DNA from 3 places in the Enterococcus sp. AZ128 genome. Region 2 is predicted to be linked to each of the others. Evidence: riboswitches for the same ligand, from Rfam matches in the RefSeq annotation. Region 2 holds a riboswitch; each other region holds the start of a gene.

The links. A riboswitch is a leader RNA that binds a small molecule or an ion and turns the genes downstream of it on or off. The one in region 2 is predicted to bind thiamine pyrophosphate.
Region 1: it holds a riboswitch for thiamine pyrophosphate, as region 2 does, so the genes downstream of both, tenA (thiaminase II) here and thiT (energy-coupled thiamine transporter ThiT) in region 2, are expected to answer to the same signal.
Region 3: it holds a riboswitch for thiamine pyrophosphate, as region 2 does, so the genes downstream of both, thiW (energy coupling factor transporter S component ThiW) here and thiT (energy-coupled thiamine transporter ThiT) in region 2, are expected to answer to the same signal.

The regions. Positions count from the first base shown of each region.
Region 1 is NZ_JBIORZ010000001.1:1,563,121-1,568,859, reverse strand. Features, by position in the region: gene IGI38_RS07690 (IS30 family transposase) at 1-714, shown strand, start outside; gene IGI38_RS07685 (YbaK/EbsC family protein) at 819-1,184, shown strand; gene IGI38_RS07680 (VOC family protein) at 1,322-1,759, opposite strand; gene IGI38_RS07675 (DUF2087 domain-containing protein) at 1,783-2,511, opposite strand; gene IGI38_RS07670 (DUF2268 domain-containing protein) at 2,654-3,562, shown strand; TPP riboswitch at 3,625-3,716, shown strand; gene tenA (thiaminase II) at 3,894-4,550, shown strand; gene ilvB (biosynthetic-type acetolactate synthase large subunit) at 5,009-5,739, shown strand, end outside.
Region 2 is NZ_JBIORZ010000004.1:76,107-81,845, reverse strand. Features, by position in the region: gene ruvA (Holliday junction branch migration protein RuvA) at 1-232, shown strand, start outside; gene ruvB (Holliday junction branch migration DNA helicase RuvB) at 246-1,247, shown strand; gene IGI38_RS21605 (TetR/AcrR family transcriptional regulator C-terminal domain-containing protein) at 1,259-1,834, shown strand; gene IGI38_RS21600 (2-hydroxyacid dehydrogenase family protein) at 1,831-2,805, opposite strand; gene IGI38_RS21595 (low molecular weight protein-tyrosine-phosphatase) at 2,859-3,317, shown strand; gene IGI38_RS21590 (hypothetical protein) at 3,390-3,752, shown strand; TPP riboswitch at 3,822-3,920, shown strand; gene thiT (energy-coupled thiamine transporter ThiT) at 3,970-4,560, shown strand; gene IGI38_RS21580 (hypothetical protein) at 4,604-5,374, opposite strand; gene IGI38_RS21575 (class A sortase) at 5,642-5,739, shown strand, end outside.
Region 3 is NZ_JBIORZ010000004.1:385,663-391,401, reverse strand. Features, by position in the region: gene IGI38_RS23120 (beta strand repeat-containing protein) at 1-2,633, shown strand, start outside; gene gloA2 (SMU1112c/YaeR family gloxylase I-like metalloprotein) at 2,754-3,143, opposite strand; TPP riboswitch at 3,273-3,362, shown strand; gene thiW (energy coupling factor transporter S component ThiW) at 3,434-3,973, shown strand; gene IGI38_RS23105 (hydroxyethylthiazole kinase) at 3,970-4,788, shown strand; gene thiE (thiamine phosphate synthase) at 4,767-5,399, shown strand; gene thiD (bifunctional hydroxymethylpyrimidine kinase/phosphomethylpyrimidine kinase) at 5,475-5,739, shown strand, end outside.

The sequences.
Region 1 (5,739 bases), on a different contig from region 2:
GCTTATCAGATTGAATGTGATCTTGAAGACAGCTGGTCCCCTGAACAAATTGCGAATGATCGTCAAATAGTTTCATTCAAAACCATTTACAATTGGCTCTATGCCGGTATTCTTAATGTGTCTAAACAGTGTCTGAGACATAAAGGCAGAAGACAAGAAAAACAAGAAGAGGCACGAGGCAAAATGACTGTAGGGCATACCATTGATGAACGCCCAGCTTCTGTGTCAACTCGAGAAGAATTTGGACATTGGGAGTTGGACACAGTTGTTTCTAGCAGAGGGGAAAGTAAAGCCTGCGAAGCAACGTTTATTGAACGGAAAACACGCTTTTATTGGGCGATCTCAATGAGGGATCGTACCGCGAAGTCAATGGCACAAGCGATTAAAGCTTTTGTGCAAGACCTAGGGAGTCACAAGGCATTTTTAAGCTTTACGGTCGACCGTGGGAAAGAGTTTTCTTGCTGGAAAGAAATTGAGAAAGATTTAGACGTACCTATGTATTTTTGTGATCCATACTCCCCATGGCAACGCGGATCTAACGAAAATGGGAATGGTTTATTTAGAGAATTCTTCCCTAAGGGAACTGATTTTTCAAAGGTAACCCCTACGGAGAAACAGGAAGCATTACGCAAGATAAATATGCGTCCTAAAAAAACATTGAACTGGAAAAATTGTTGGGAAGTCTTTCAAGAAGAAATGTTGCAATTAATTTGACAATTCAGCAAATGAAAAAAATATTTGGCATGAGATTACAGAACACAAAGCGGTATATAATATGAATGAGCTTGCTCAAATTGACGTGCCTTATCCAGAAGCTGATGCAAAAAAATTTATTTGTCCATGATGACAAAAAGAGGGCTTATTATCTTATCACAGTTAAGGGGGATAAGAGAGCTGATCTAAAAGAGTTTAGAAAAAATAACAATACACGCCCGTTATCTTTTGCATCAGAAAATGATTTGATGGAAGTAATGCAACTAATTCCTGGAGCAGTGACACCTTTTGGAATTTTAAATGATACCGAATGTAAAGTGCAATTTATTATTGACGAAGCATTTTCGCAAGAGCCAGAGCTAATTGGTGTTCATCCAAATGACAATACAGCAACAGTTTGGTTAAAAACAAACAATCTGATTACTATCATCAAAGAACATGGCAATCAAGTTAAAATTACAAAAGTGTAGTGAAACAGGTAAAATAAACTATGGCTACAAGTCAGTATGATTTAATATCGGATGCTTGTTTCTTTACTCAAGGAATGAAAATAAGAAGAGGTAACTTGTCTACAGTTTAAGTCAGCGTGAATTCGCTAACTTTTTTCTTAAAAATGATCATCGTTATTCACGATCTCATATTTGATTCCATCTGGATCGTTAAAAAAGAGGGCATAATAGTTCGGTCCATGCTGCGGAAATATTTGTGGTTCATCTAAAATTTCAGCACTAAGCTCAAGTACCCTTTGATAGATCCGATCGACTTCATTTCTAGAAGAAGCTCGGAAGGCGATATGATGGACCGCTCCTGGTTTTCTTCGATGAATTGTTTCCTCTTGATACTCTTTGAGGGAGGAACAGATACCAAAGTCATAAGATTTATCGAGATATTCGATGACAGTCATATCCAATTCTTCTAAATAAACCTTGATTTTTTTATTTAAATCAAAGCCTAAGGCCTCCATCAACCCATTGTAAAATGTTTCAACTGTACCAACATCTCTCACCGTAACTTGTAAATGATCCACTTTCATAGGTAGTACCATCATTAAGGCTCCCTTCAAAAAGGCTATAGTTTCCAATAAGTCTTACCATCAACTGTTCGACCTAATATTCCATATTCTATGAGATAGCGTCTAATCGTGACATAATCATCGAACATCATCGAAATGATCTCATTGATTTCTTTTTCCGTATATTGCTTGTCTGAAGTAAAATTCTCCGCGAGTTTTTGAATAAGAATAATTCGCTTTTTTTCTTTTTTTGGAATTTGATTTACTTTTCCATTGTCATCGAGAAAAGTTTTAAAAACTTTCTCTCTTTCCTTTTCTGTGGACACAAAACGTTCATCAGAATCAATGATGGAGTTCGCTATAAAATCTCCCTGTTCTTTTTCTTCAATGGATTCCAGCAAAGCTAACAATATTTTTGCCTGCCGTTTCTTTTCCTTAAATTTGAAGCGATGATTCCTTACGGCAGAAGTCGTAATGTTCAGCTGTTCAGCTATTTCCTGATCATCAATCCCTTTATTAAATAGAGTCAGAAACTTTTTCTGTGTATCGCTTAGACCCGTTTGATTTTTATCAAGAGATAGCAATGCGTCAAAAGGTCCGTGGTGTTCGTGTTTTATATGATAAATCATCGCTCCTTCAGCGCGGGCTAACTGGCTGTTGGTTTCATTGATCGGATAGACAAAGCGATCATCAAAGGTCTGATCACAATACAAGCATTGAAAAAGGAACGCTCCTTCTTTTGAATAGCCTTTTTTTATTTCATTGACGGTTAATTCACTCTTCATAAGATCTCCTCCTAATTAAATGCTAACATATTATATTTTTGTTTGCAAATTAGATTGCGATGTGTGTTTAGGTTTTGTTGGGATAAGTGCTTGACCTTCACGTAACGTCAACGATTATGATAAGAGTAAGGAGGTCATCATAATGAATGAGTTTAACGTAAAGGTAATTGATTCGCTGTCCTATTATGAAGCGCATCTGCTGGATCAAAAAGATGAAAATACCTTTCGCTATGAGATCATGCAACCATTTGAGGAAATGTGGCGATATCTAAGTGTACCGCTTATGCCAAAAACTCCCGGAGGCTATGATGTGTTAATGGCATCAGAGATGATGGGAATCTGGACCCCGCGAAAAAGCAGCGAGCTGATTGAAACTAAGGTAGAACCTTTAAAAGACACGAATATTTTCGGGGAATGTCGTCAAGTTATAGAGGAAAGTGCACAGCTTTTCACTGACATTGGCTATCAAATACCGGTCGAAGAGTTTAATGTAAATATCTTGCTTGGTGATCCGGAAAACAGTGTCTTGATGGCAAGTGAAGGGTATAGCGGATTTGGCGGGATACCTGGGTATATTCTATTAATCGTTGTACCAAATGAGTTCAATCGCACGCGTTTAAAATCTGCTTTGGCCCATGAGTTTAATCATAATATTCGTTTTACGTATGAGCCTTTTAATCATGGAGATGTAAGTGTCGAAGATTATTTAGTGATCGAAGGCTTAGCGGAAGTTTTTGCCGAAACACTTTATGGCATCGAACATCGTGGTCCTTGGGTACAAGAATACGATCAGGAAGAGTTGGACCATACAATCGAGGTAATGAAGGATGGACGCGATGCTCGTGGCTTTGATCAGGTTTCTGCTTATATGTACGGGGATGAGGTCGCCCGTGAGCAAGGGTATCAACCCGTGGGACTCTCAAGAAACGCTGGCTACACGGTTGGCTATCAGCTTGTAAAGGATTATCTAAAAAATGCCGGAAAGACAATAGCTGAAGCGACTTTGACACCAAGTCGAATTCTTGTTCAGGAATCAAGAATTTTTGATTAAAAGCTAGAAGATTTAAATGGTAATCGTTTTTCTAAAAAGAGTATGCTATACTTTTAGTAATTGAATGACACTAGGGGTGCTTTTGAAGCTGAGATTATACCCATTGAACCTGAAACAGTTAGGACTGGCGCAGGGAATGTGTGATGTTTAGAATTTTGCACCCGACCGTTTTTTTGCGGTCGGGTTTTCTTCTGTCTGCGAGTTTTAAGCATCGAGCCTCCTTTTCATTCTTATGAGAATAAAGGAGGTTTTTTATGTTGTGATTCGGTGTTATTGAATGATTAGTATCAAGCAGGAGTATAAAAAATGAAGAACAAAGGAGAAAAAAAGAATGACTTTTACAACAATTGCCCGTCAAGAAGCAGCCTCTTTTTGGGAGGGTAGTTTTGAGCATCCGTTTATCACAACGTTGGCAGCTGGAAATCTAGACTCAGAAATTTTTCGTTATTACTTACTTCAGGATCGTTATTACCTTGAACACTTTTGCAAACTCTATAATCTAATCGCAGAACAAACAAATGATCGAAAGGTTCAAGAGCAATTACAAGAAAATGCGGAAAATCTTAGGCTAGGTGAAATGGCGATTCGCGAGGAGTTCTTTTCAGAATTAAAGATCTCTGATCGTGAGATTCTTAATACGCCGATTGCTCCCACAGCGTATCATTATGTTTCTCATATGTATCGACAGCTGATTGACGGCACGCCAAACACGGCCTTTGCGGGAATGCTGCCCTGTGCTTGGCTTTATCAAGAAATCGGTGTTCGTTTGATTGAGGCGGGCTCTCCCAATCCTTTGTATCAGCGCTGGATCGAAACGTATGCTGGTGAAGCCGCTGTGGAAGGTATTAAGAAGGAATGCGCGCTTTTAGATCGTTTATACCAAGAAAGTCCAAGACAAGAGCAGCAACAAATGATCGAATCCTTCGTGATCAGCAGTAAAATGGAATATGACTTTTGGGAAATGGCTGTTACTTTAGAAAAATGGTGATTTATATGAGATCGTTCGGAAGTGGACGGTCTTTTTTTGACCCTATAAGGAAAGTATAAAATTTTCACATGAATAAATCGCTATACAGTAGATTTATCCATGTCCGGCTTCACGGACTAGCTTTTCTACGCAAGCTACGCATACAGTTACTGCTAAATTCCATTAAACAGAACTAGCATATCGGCAATAAGCAAAAATATTTCGAAATTTGAGAAGCACCGAGGAGGTACCAATCAACATCAGTTCTCTTCGATCCCTGTGTTTCTTGGCAATTTAGAAATATTTTGGTCTTATTGCTGAGACACAGCGACTGCTTGCAGAGCTGATGTGGAACAGTACCTACCTGGTGCTCAAAAGCTGAGCGAGTTCGCGAAGCCTTTCTTAGGAAACAATTGACAACGGGTGTGGTTTATCTGTAAAATGCAAGTTAACACTTGCATTATTAGGAGGTATGTAAAATGATTTCGGGAGCTGAGTTGGTTGTTAAGGCATTAATCGATGAAAAGGTTGAGGTTTGTTTTGCTTATCCAGGAGGACAGGCGATTGATTTGTTTGACGCGCTTTATCAGAGAGAAGAGTTTCGTGTTATTTTACCGAGACATGAACAAGGATTGATTCATGCTGCAGATGGTTATGCGCGATCAACTAGAAAAGTGGGTGTTTGTATGGTCACTAGTGGACCGGGAGCGACAAATTTGGTAACAGGAATCGCTACTGCGGGTTACGATTCCTCGCCCTTAGTTTGTATAACGGGACAGGTTTCGACTCATCTGATTGGAAAGGACGCTTTTCAAGAAGTTGACATGGTGGGAATCTGTCGTTCAATTGCAAAATATGCTGTAACAGTCAGGAAACGAGAGAATTTAGGAAGGATTTTGAAAAAGGCATTTGTTATCGCGCAATCTGGTAAACCAGGAGTAGTGGTGGTTGATATTCCGAAAAATATTCAACAGGAGCTTGGTTCAGGAACCTATCCTACAGAAGTAACAATACGTGGTGGTCAGAAAAAACAAACTGTATCAGTAGAAAAATTGGAGACGGTCGCTGAACTGCTCAAGGAAGCTAAAAAACCTGTCTTACTGCTTGGAGGCGGCGTTCATCGTGGAAAAGCGTATAAAGAAATAGCGGACTTTATTGAAAACTACAATCTGCCAGTTATTAGTACGATCATGGGAAAAGGGGCTTTGCC
Region 2 (5,739 bases):
GCAAATGGTCTTAGACCTAAAAGGCAAGTTGACTGAGCTAGTCGAGGACCCAATGTCCTTGTTCTATGAAGGCAGTGACGACACAGCTCTAGCCGAGGCGATGGAAGCTTTGCAGGCGTTGGGCTACAGTCCAAAAGAGATCAAAAAAGTCGAAAAAGCACTGGAGAAAGAAACGCTGCAAAATACCGACGATTACTTGCGGGCAGCACTGAAATTAATGATGAAGAAATAAGGGGGCGACATAGATGGATGAAGAACGTTTGCTATCACCCGATGCGGATGATGGTGATAAAAGCTTAGAAAAATCGCTGCGTCCTCGTTATCTTGCACAATATATCGGTCAGGACAAGGTCAAGCAAGAACTGTCGATCTATATTGAAGCGGCCAAAAATCGTCAAGAAGCGTTGGATCATGTTCTGTTATATGGACCGCCAGGCTTAGGGAAAACAACAATGGCGATGGTGATCGCTAATGAGATGGAAGTTCAGATTCGTTCTACCAGCGGGCCAGCCATTGAACGTCCGGGTGATCTAGTAGCAATTTTGAATGAGTTAGAACCTGGCGATGTGTTGTTTATCGATGAGATCCATCGTTTGCCGCGAGTGGCGGAAGAAACGCTGTATTCCGCGATGGAAGATTATTATGTAGATATCATGGTTGGACAGGGACCAACCGCGCATCCGGTTCATTTTCCATTGCCGCCCTTCACTTTGATTGGGGCGACGACACGAGCAGGAATGCTGTCTGCACCTTTGCGTGATCGTTTTGGGATCATATCCCATATGGAATATTATGAGGAACACGATTTACGTGAGATCGTGCTGCGTTCGGCGGATATTTTTGCTACCGAAATCGTCGAAGAAGGTGCGGTCGAAATTGCCCGCCGTTCGCGAGGAACGCCGCGAATCGCCAATCGTTTGTTGAAGCGAATTCGCGATTACGCTCAAGTTCAGTCTGATGGTGTGATCAATCGGAAAATTGCGGATCAGGCTTTGGGGTTATTGCAAGTCGATGGTGCAGGACTAGACCACATTGATCAAAAATTATTAAAAACGATGATCGAGTTGTATCATGGCGGTCCGATTGGACTTAGTACGTTAGCTGTGAATATCGGCGAAGAACGTGAAACGGTGGAAGACATGTACGAACCGTATCTGATCCAAAAAGGATTTATCAAACGAACACCGCGGGGCCGCATGGCGACGCCGTTAGCTTATGAACATTTCAATTATCCTTATCAAACATAGAAGGTGAAAAAATGGCGGAAGGAAAAGCGACCAAAGAAACATTTGTGCAAGCGTTAGTTGCATTGTGCCAAGAAAAAAACTATGACAAAATCACTGTTCAAGATATCAGTCAAAAGGCCAGCTTGAACCGCCAAACATTTTATTATCACTTTAAGGACAAGAACGATCTGCTCCATTACGCGTATTATCATCGCGGGCTGCAGTACCTAGTCTCTGATGAATTGGCGCTGACCAATTGGGAAGAGTCCGTCCTGAAAATGTTGAAAGAGATGCAAATCTGTCATCGATTCTATTTGAATACGGTGACCGCGACACCCAAAGTACTAACAAAAGAGTTCAATGAGCTAGCGCAGCGACTATTTGTCCGATTATTTGATGAGGTCGATCAAGAAGGGGCGCTTTCTCAGACAGATAAAGAATTTTACGCTCGCTTTTTAGCACATGGCTGCGGCGGGATATTGATCGATTGGCTTTTAGCTGGAGCTGATCAACCGCCGATCACAATTGCGGCGCAATTATTTCGTTTTGCCAAGGACATCGAATTTTTTGCTTATCGCTTATATGAAAAAGACTGGAGCGAGCGTTAAGCCCAATCCAGTCCATTTACGATATGTTTGATGGGTTCGTGTTTTTCGATGGCAATCGCGTTTTTCGCGACGATCTCTGCCATTTGATCTCGAGCTTCCACACTGGCATTGCCGATATGCGGTGTTAAGATGACATTGGCTAATGCTTTCAAGCCGTCTGTTACGCTTGGCTCGAACTCATAAACATCCAAAGCGGCACCCGCAATTTCTTTGTCTTTTAATGCTTGTAGCAAAGCTTCTTCATCAATCAACGGACCGCGGGACGCGTTGATCAGAAAGGCGCTGTTTTTCATTTGTTTAAAGCGCTCGCTCGTTAATAGATGATGTGTTGCTTCAGACAAGGGGGCGTGTAAGGTCAAAATATCGGACTGCTGAATCACTTCCTCTTGTGAATAGTAGGTTGCCTGTAATTTTTCTTCTAGTTCAGGAGTTAAGGGATGACGCTGGTTATAAATGATTTTCATACCAAAAGCGCGCATCATTTGTGCTAAGGCTTGGCCAATCTGTCCCATACCGATGATTCCTAAGGTTTTGTCTTTTAATTCGTGGCCTAGGAAAAACAAAGGTGCCCAGCCGTCAAACCCTTTGCCGTGCATCAAACGGTCGCCTTCAACGATTCGGCGAGATAAGCCGATGATTAAACCAGCGGTTAATTCTGCCGTTGCATTGGTTGAGACTACCGGGGTATTCGTTACATAAATTTTCCGCTCTTTTGCATAAGCGGTATCAATATTGTTGAAGCCGGCACCAAAGTTTGCGATCAATTTCAGCTTTGGCGCGGCATCAATGACTTCCCGATCCACTTGGGTAGAAAGCGGACAAATCAACACGTCGCAATCAGCAACGTTTTTGATCAACTCTTTTTTTGAAATTACCCCGCTGCCTTCATAAACCTTATATTCAAGTGCTGCTTTTTTTAATAGTTTTGTGCCAAGCTCAGGTAGTTTGGCGGAAAGATAAATTTTACTCATTTACGATCCCTCGTTTCATTTCGATAAATTGACTATAGCACAGGAGGAATGACATGAAAAAGATTCTATTTGTTTGTATGGGAAATATTTGCCGTTCACCGATGGCGGAAGCCATTTTCCGTGATGCCTTTCAAAAAAATCAAGAGGATCAATTCCAAGTTGATTCGGCGGCGACTAGTCGTTGGGAAGTTGGGAATCCGCCCCATCAGGGTACGCAGAAAATATTAGCACAGCACCATATCTCTGCTAAAGGGATGCAGGCGCGTCAAGTGACCGCTGCTGATTTTTATACCGCTGACTACATCATTGGGATGGATCAAGAAAATGTTTATGATCTAGAGTCAATGGCACCGGAAGGCACAGAAGACAAAATATATTTATATTTGGATCGAGTGTCTGGGTCTGCCGGTGAAAATATTCCTGACCCATGGTATACAGGAAATTTTGAAGAAACCTATGATTTAATTCAAAAAGGTTTAAACGAATGGTTAACTTTTTTTGAATTGGACTAGATTCCTTGTTTTTTCCTCAAAATTTAAGTAAAATCATACTACATAACCATGCTCTTGATAGGAGGAAGCTGAATGACTAAAAACGAGAAGCCTAAAAAGAATTTAATCAAGCTGTTTTCGAATTCGTCGTACCGTTTCATCTCGGATTTTTTGAATGATTCTGCTGAAAAACGAGCCCAAGAGCAAGCCAACGAGAACATTTTTCTCAAACTGAAGATGGCAGCTCTGCAAAATAGTTTAGTAGTCATTCAAGTTCAAGACGAAAAAGACGAAGAAAAATTTCAAACGATCTCAGGCTGGTTGCCTAAAGTAGTGACGAATGAATCCATCGTTATTCGAACCCAAGATAATCAATTGATGATGCTGACGATTGATCGGATCAAAAAAGTAACAACTTTGTCACCAAGCGGAGATCAAGAAAGCATTTCGCGTTAAAAGTATTTCATACCTTTACGAGTGAACAGACATCTGTTATACTCTGGGGGTACTAAAAAATAGAATAATACTGTCGCAAAGGGGAGCCTTCGGGCTGAGATTGAGATGACTCTAAACCCTAGTACCTGTTTCGGTTATTCGAGCGTAGGAATTGTGATGAAGTAATGATTGTTACTTCTCCTTTGTGGACTGTATGTTCAAAAGGAGGAGTTTTTTTATGTATAAGACAAGAATTTTAGTGGAAGGCACAGTGGTGGCGGCTTTGGCGCTGGTATTAACTTTCATACCAACGACTATTGGCAGCAGCTTTACGATTTCGTTGGGAATGATTCCGATGACGCTATTTGCTTTACGCAGAGGATTGAAACCAGCAATAATGTCGGCATTTATTTGGGGAATCTTGCATTTTCCAGCAAGCCAGGTAGTTTATCTGAGTGTTGTTCAAGTGTTGATAGAGTATCCGATCGCTTTTACGTTTGCCGGTTTTGCTGGATTATACGCAAAGAAGGTTCAACAAAGTTTAGCTGATCAAGATATGTGGAATGTTCGAAAGAATATTATTCTAGGTACTTTTGTTGGTACAGGAGCAAGATTCTTCTGGCATTTTATTGCAGGGGTTGTTTTCTGGGGCAGCTATGCGTTGTGGGGGATGAATCCGTGGATATTCTCGCTTGTTATGAATGGCATCAGCGGATTAGCGACAGCAGTCGTAACTGCGATTGTTGCGGTTTTAGTTGCAGAAAAGGCACCGCAATTATATCTGCCTAAAGATGGCAATTTGGTTCGAAAACAAAGCCAACAACAATAATAAAAAGCAGTTGTCCGTTTTTCAGGACAACTGCTTTTTATTATTAGCGGAATGAGAAGACAGGGTCATCATTTTGAACGTCCAGTGACCATACTTGCTTGGACGTATCATAGGTAATCTCTGCGATCTGCTGTTCCTTTTTGTAATTCTTCGGACTGCGACGCCAACCCTTTTCATCAGATAAAAAGATTGGGATATGGTAAATTTTATTTTTCAATTCAGACATGTCGAGGCAGAAAATGGCGCCCTCTTGTAAGATTGGATATAATTCCTTCAACAGTTCCCCATCTAATGGAGCGACAGAAGACCCCTTGCGGAAAAATGAGCGGCGATCATTGACTTTCTCCAATACGATCCGTGTTAGTTTGCTTGCAAGGATTCGGTAAAATTCGTCTAAATAGCGGTAATAGACACGCATAGTTTCGTTGCCTAAATTGAAATAAACAAAATTATTTTGCAACTTATAAAAAAAGGGTGAATGCAGATGTGTCCGCATGTGCCCAAAATATAGCAATTCTGAGATTTCTAATGGCGTCAGCTCTTTCAACATCGCCAGATCATTAAAATCGATCCACTTGGTTCCTTTTGAATGAGTAAAAACTTTGTTGCCGAAGAATTGTTGGACTTGTTCCGGACTATTAACGATTTTCAAACCTGTGTGTGGCTCGTATTCACCAGCTTCTGCTACAGGGTCTAGCAATAACAAATGTTTAGGCTGATGGACGATACCGTCGACAAAATCGTTGGGTGAAAAACCTTTTGATAGCACAGCATTACTTGTGGAATCAATATATGCAAATATCGTATCTGGCACAAATGTTCACCCTTTCTAATAGTCGTCACAATCATTTTAACCCAATAATAAAAAAAAAGCTCGTATCTTTTATTTTAAAATTAGATTACAAATCCCTTAAAACTTGCAACATTGAAGCGCCTTTTTAACAATTAAAATCATTTTAATAAATAACAATACTCTAATGTATTTTTTTCTTTTTTTAATTTTTTCTCTAGTAAGTGAAAGTAGTATCACAGAATTGAATGGAGTATGATATGATTAGCTGGAGAATGTGGGAGGATCGAGATGAAGAAAAAAAGAAATTGGCTGATAAATATTTTTCTTTTCTTACTACTGTTAGTAGGGTTAGCTTTGATTTTCAACAATCAAATCAAATACTTTTT
Region 3 (5,739 bases), 310 kb from region 2:
CAGGAAAAGACGGTGCCGGAATTTATAGTAAAGACGGTTCTCTTGAATTAAGCGGGAGTACGGTTCAAGAAAATAGTGCAACACTAGATGGCGGCGGTATTTATACTATAGATAATGCGATCATAGTAACAAATAGTAAAATCAGCAAGAATACAAGCGCGACTAGTGGCGGCGGTATTTTCATGCGGGGCAAGACCCTTGAAATGACAGGGGGAGAAATTAGCAGCAATATTGCCAGTAACGATGGTGGTGGTATTCGTGCTACAAGCGGAGCGGAAATAACGATATCGGGCAAGACTAGCTTGATCCATGGAAATGATGCTGCTTACGGCGGCGGTATTTCAGCCAACGAAAACAGCAAGATTACGGTGACCGACGGAACGATTAGTGAAAATACAGCCAAACAGCGTGGCGGCGGTGTCAATCTGGACGGAACGGAAACGACTTTTACAATGACGGGCGGAGTAGTCAGTACCAATACCGCGCTTCAATCTGGCGGTGTTTTGGCGGATAAAGCCACCGTAGATATCAAAAGCGTCGCGTTCACAGAAAATCATGCGACAGGTAATCAGGCAGGCTCAGGATATGGCGGTGGGATTCTCGTTGAAAATAGCGGGAAAGCAACGATCGCTGATAGTACATTTACCGACAATACCGCTTATGACGGTGGCGGCATCTTTGTCAGTGAAAATAGCCAAGACTTAAAAATTACTAATTCCGCGTTTACCGGCAATCGAGTTCGACATCATGGCGGCGGGATCGTGGCCAATCGAACCACGACAGAAATAAACAAAGTCACTATCGAAAACAATCACGCCGATCGCTATGGCGGTGGCATAAAAATTAGTGATGAGACGGAACTGACAGTAATCGATAGTGAAATCAAACTGAATACGGCGAGATATGGTGGCGGACTTTCTGTTAACAGCGGAAGTAAAGTCGCGATGACTGATACAAATGTTGTCGGCAATACCGCGCTACATATTTCCGATGAAACTGCCGAAGGAGGCACAGAAGAAGACAATAAAGGCGGCGACGGCGGCGGAATAAATATTGATTTGCCTAACACTGTGTTTACCATGACTGGCGGAGAAGTAGCAGGAAATACTGGAGAAAGCAGCGGCGGCGGGCTGTTTGCGACAGCTCAGGCCAAATTCACTTTAACGAATGTATCTGTCCGTGATAATACCGCAGTACTAGCTCATGGCGGCGGGATCTTTCTCAAGGTCTCTGCTGAAGGAGAGCTTATCGACAGTGCTGTTGAAGAAAACAAGGCAGCTATCAATGGCGGCGGGATTCGTTTGGAGGATCATGGAAAACTGACGATTACTCAGAGCAGTGTTAGTAAGAATACTGCGCCTTATGGTGGCGGGGTGTCTGCGAATAGCGGGAGTACAATCAGAATGACCGGTGCTGCTAGTAAGATAGCGGAGAATAAAACGACTCACTTCGGCGGCGGTGTCAACGTCGATAACGCAGACACCACATTTACGATGGAAAATGGGTCTATCGAAAATAATCCAGCCCGTAATGGCGGCGGCGTCTTCGCCAGTGCTCATGCTCAATTTATTATGACCGGCGGAACCATTACAAAAAATACGGCGGTCAACAACGGAGCAGGTTTGTATCTTCAAGCATCTGCAAAACTACACGTCTCCAACGGAACAATCTCATTGAATGTGGCAGATAGAAGCGGCGGCGGGATTTTTACCGAAGATTATTATTACGCATCACCCGTGGATGCGGCTGCACATTATAAGAACATTACGATTATCAGCCCGGGAGTTGTTAGTGAGGACAATCGTTCTCAGGCAAAGCAGCCTTTGCCTGAAGTAAATGGAACACTGAATTTTGATAAAGACTATCTGAATGATTATCAGGTCAATTATTTTCCAGATTCAGTAAAGATCGTCTATGACCCGAATGGCGGAGTAGGGAATCTTTATGAGGAACGCTACCATGATGGCGCGGAGCCAGTGGTCGTTCCGATTCTTTCGGAAGAAGATCTGAATTATCAGCCTCCGCTGGATAATCCTGAGTACGTCTTTTTATACTGGTGTGAAAGCAGTGATGGGCAAGGGAAACGATATAGTACTGGCGGCACAGATACGATTACGATGGACGGTGATAAATACCTTTACGCAATTTGGGGACCGCCGACGACACTTTCGGGAACGGTCTTTCTTGATAAAAATAAAAATAATTTTTATGACTTGAAGGAAGAATTAGAAAATCGAGAAGTGACGTTGTATAAGAAAGATGAAGTCACGCAAGAATACGTTGCTATTGAAACAACGTTTACGAATCAAGATGGGAAGTATTATTTTGCGGTAGGAGATAAAGCCTCCTATAAAATCTCTGTAAAAAAAGTAGATGGCGAATATGGGAAATACGGCTTTACTAAAAAGGGAACCACGGAGCTTAACAGTCATGTAAATCAAGACGGTTTCTCCGATCCATTAACGATTGATATTCAAAATGAAATGAAACCAATTCTTAATGCCGGCTACATTGAGTCGGTTGTCGTTACAGGAATTAAATTGGACACAGCAAATTGGTGGGTTTATTTGGTACTCATCGTTTTGGGTGGGCTTGTAGTTAACCGATTCTATCTATTGCGGAAAATCGGATAAACTAACGAGGTGTGACAGAAAATTTCGGCCTATTTCCAATAACGCTGTTTCGGGTTCACTGAATAATCGAAAGAAGGAGTTGTGACGAGATTTTTGTCACAGCTCCTTTTCGTCGTTTATCTATTCATGCAGCTCCAGCGGCAAGCCGTCTGGATCGAAGAAAAAGGTCATCTTTTCACCAGTAAAGTCATCGGTCCGCAACGGTTCACATTCAATACTGTGACTGCTTAAATAAGCAACAGCAGCTTCGATATCATTCGTTTTAAACGCTAAGTGGCGTAATCCCGCAGCTTCTGGAAAGCTGGGGCGTTTTGGCGGATTTTGCGGGGCGAAGATTTCTAACTCCGCGTCGTTCAGCTGCAAATCCAATTTATAATCTTGGCGCTCTGGGCGGTAATTCTCACGGATGATCGGTAAACCCAGCACATCGACATAAAACTGGCGCGCCTTTTGGTAATCAGAGACAATAATCGCGACGTGATGGATTGCAGAAAAATCTGGTTTTGACATGAGCGTGTCCTCCTTGTTTTTCTTGATCGAACCCGCTTTATCGGCAAAAAGCTGAAGGGCTTCGACAAGTCTTTCCTAAGTATAAGCTAGTTGGAATAAAAAAAGTATGTTATACTCCAATCAATTGAAGAGAAACATTTGGGGTGCTTTATGGCTGAGATTATACCCATGGAACCTGATGCAGTTAAAACTGACGCAGGGAAATGTAGCTAACGACTGATTGTACCCGACCATTTTATTTTGGTTGGGTTTTTCTGTTTTTCTTAGGTATCTTGATCTCGTTGTTTCTCATGGAAAGGAGGATTAACGTGGAGAAAAATAAAATCCATAAATTGACACTGCTGGCTTTAATGATCGCGTTGGATGTTGTCTTATCACCATTGATGCGGATCGAGGGGATGGCGCCAATGTCTAGTGTCATGAATATTGTGGCCGGAGTGTTGTTGGGTCCGGTCTATGGAACACTCATGGCTTTTGTCTGTGCATTGATTCGAATGACGATGTTGGGGATTCCGCCGTTAGCGTTGACGGGTGCAATATTTGGCGCCTTTTTTGCAGGATTGTTTTATCGATTAGGCGGGAAACTAATTTGGTCGATGCTGGGGGAAGTATTTGGAACAGGTATTTTGGGTTCATTATTATCCTATCCGGTGATGGTGTGGTTTACTGGCAGTCAAAGTGATTTGTATTGGTTTATTTATACGCCGCGTTTTGTCGGTGCGACGCTGATCGGTTCGGCGATCGCGTTCGTCGTATTGGTGAAGCTGCAGGAAACAACGATTTTCAAACGTTGGCAGCGCTTATTTTTGAGTGAGAGGATGTTTGGATGATCAAAACGAAGGTTTCAAACGTATTTCCATTGGCAGATGCGCCGTTGGTTCATTGTATAACTAACGAGGTCACCTGTGAAACGGTGGCGAATGCCTTGCTGTATATCGGTGCTAAGCCCATCATGGCCTCTGATCCAAGAGAGTTCAATGAGTTGTTTCAACAAACGGACAGTTTATTGCTGAATATCGGTCATTTATCAGAGGAGCGGGAAGCGAGTCTGATTGCTGCGGCTAAGCTGGCGAATAGGGGACAAAAACCGAGTGTTGTCGATCTGGTGGGCTATGGTGTCAGTCAGACTCGTGATCAGGTCGGGCGTTTGTTGATTGCGGAAAACCCTACTGTGGTGAAAGGCAATATTTCCGAACTGCGTAATTTTTGCGGCTTGCCAAGCCATGCTCGTGGAGTAGACGGCAGTGAGCTGGATCAAGGTGAAGCAGCACTCGAAGAATTATCCGCAGCACTGCAGCAAATAGTCAAACGCTACCCCAAAACGACTTTTTTAGCGACCGGCAGCCAAGACATTGTGGTCGATCAAAAATGTATTCGCCGCTTAGCTAACGGAGTGCCGGCGTTGGATCGATTCACTGGTACAGGTGATATTGTCGGCGCGATGATTGCTGCTTTATTAGGATGTGGAGTAAAAACAGCGGAGGCGGTTGTTGCCGCGGTCAGCTATTTTAATCTTTGTGGAGAGCAAGCCGGAGATGCGATCGGTTTAGCCGCTTTTCGCCAAGAAACATTGAATCAACTTTCGATCTTAATGGAAAAAGACTGGTGGACTGAAGTGAAAGGATGGGAAAAGCAGTGGATTTAACTTTGTATTTAGTAACAGGACGTTATGATTTTAGCGACGAAGAATTTTTAGCGGTGATCGAAGAGGCCTGTAAAAATGGCGTAACTCTAGTTCAATTACGTGAAAAGGAATTAGTGACTGGGAAATTTTATGAGCTTGCTTTAAAAGTCAAAGCCCTCACAGATCAGTATCAGATTCCTCTGATCATCAATGATCGAGTAGATATTTGTTTAGCTGTCGATGCGGCAGGAGTACACATCGGCGATGATGAGCTGCCGGTGGCGGTCGTTCGCTCGTTGATTGGGCCAGAAAAAATCTTAGGCGTTTCGGCGAAAACAGTTGAACGTGGGGTAGCAGCCGAAAAAGCGGGAGCAGATTATTTAGGGATTGGCGCGATGTTCCCTACGAAAACCAAAGATACTCCGCTGACGACCAAAGAAACGTTAAAGGCTATTAATGATGCGGTGACTATCCCAAGTGTGGCAATCGGCGGAATCAAAGAAGAAAATTTGACTGATCTTCGTGGAACCGGCATCGCGGGTGTCTCGATCGTCAGTGAGATCATGCGGGCGCAGGCTGTAGGTGAGAAAGTCCGCCGTTTAAAAGAAAAAATTACTGAAGTATTCGTGTAATTCAGTACCTTAACGGAATACGAATGGGAAATTTATCTTTGAAAATCCCTTAATATGAATTTGGAGGCATAGGAAATGATTAATCAAACACCTCAGGTCGTAACGATCGCTGGTTCTGACTCTGGCGGCGGCGCAGGCATTCAAGCAGATCTTAAAACATTTCAAGCTCGAGAAGCCTTTGGCATGAGCATCATCGTGGCACTTACTGCTCAAAATACGTATGGTGTGCAGAACAGCATGGCGATCCCTAGCACATTTATTGAAGAACAGTTTGATTCCCTGGCAGCTGATTTTGCGATCGGAGCTGCAAAAACAGGAATGTTAGCTGATGTGGAACGAG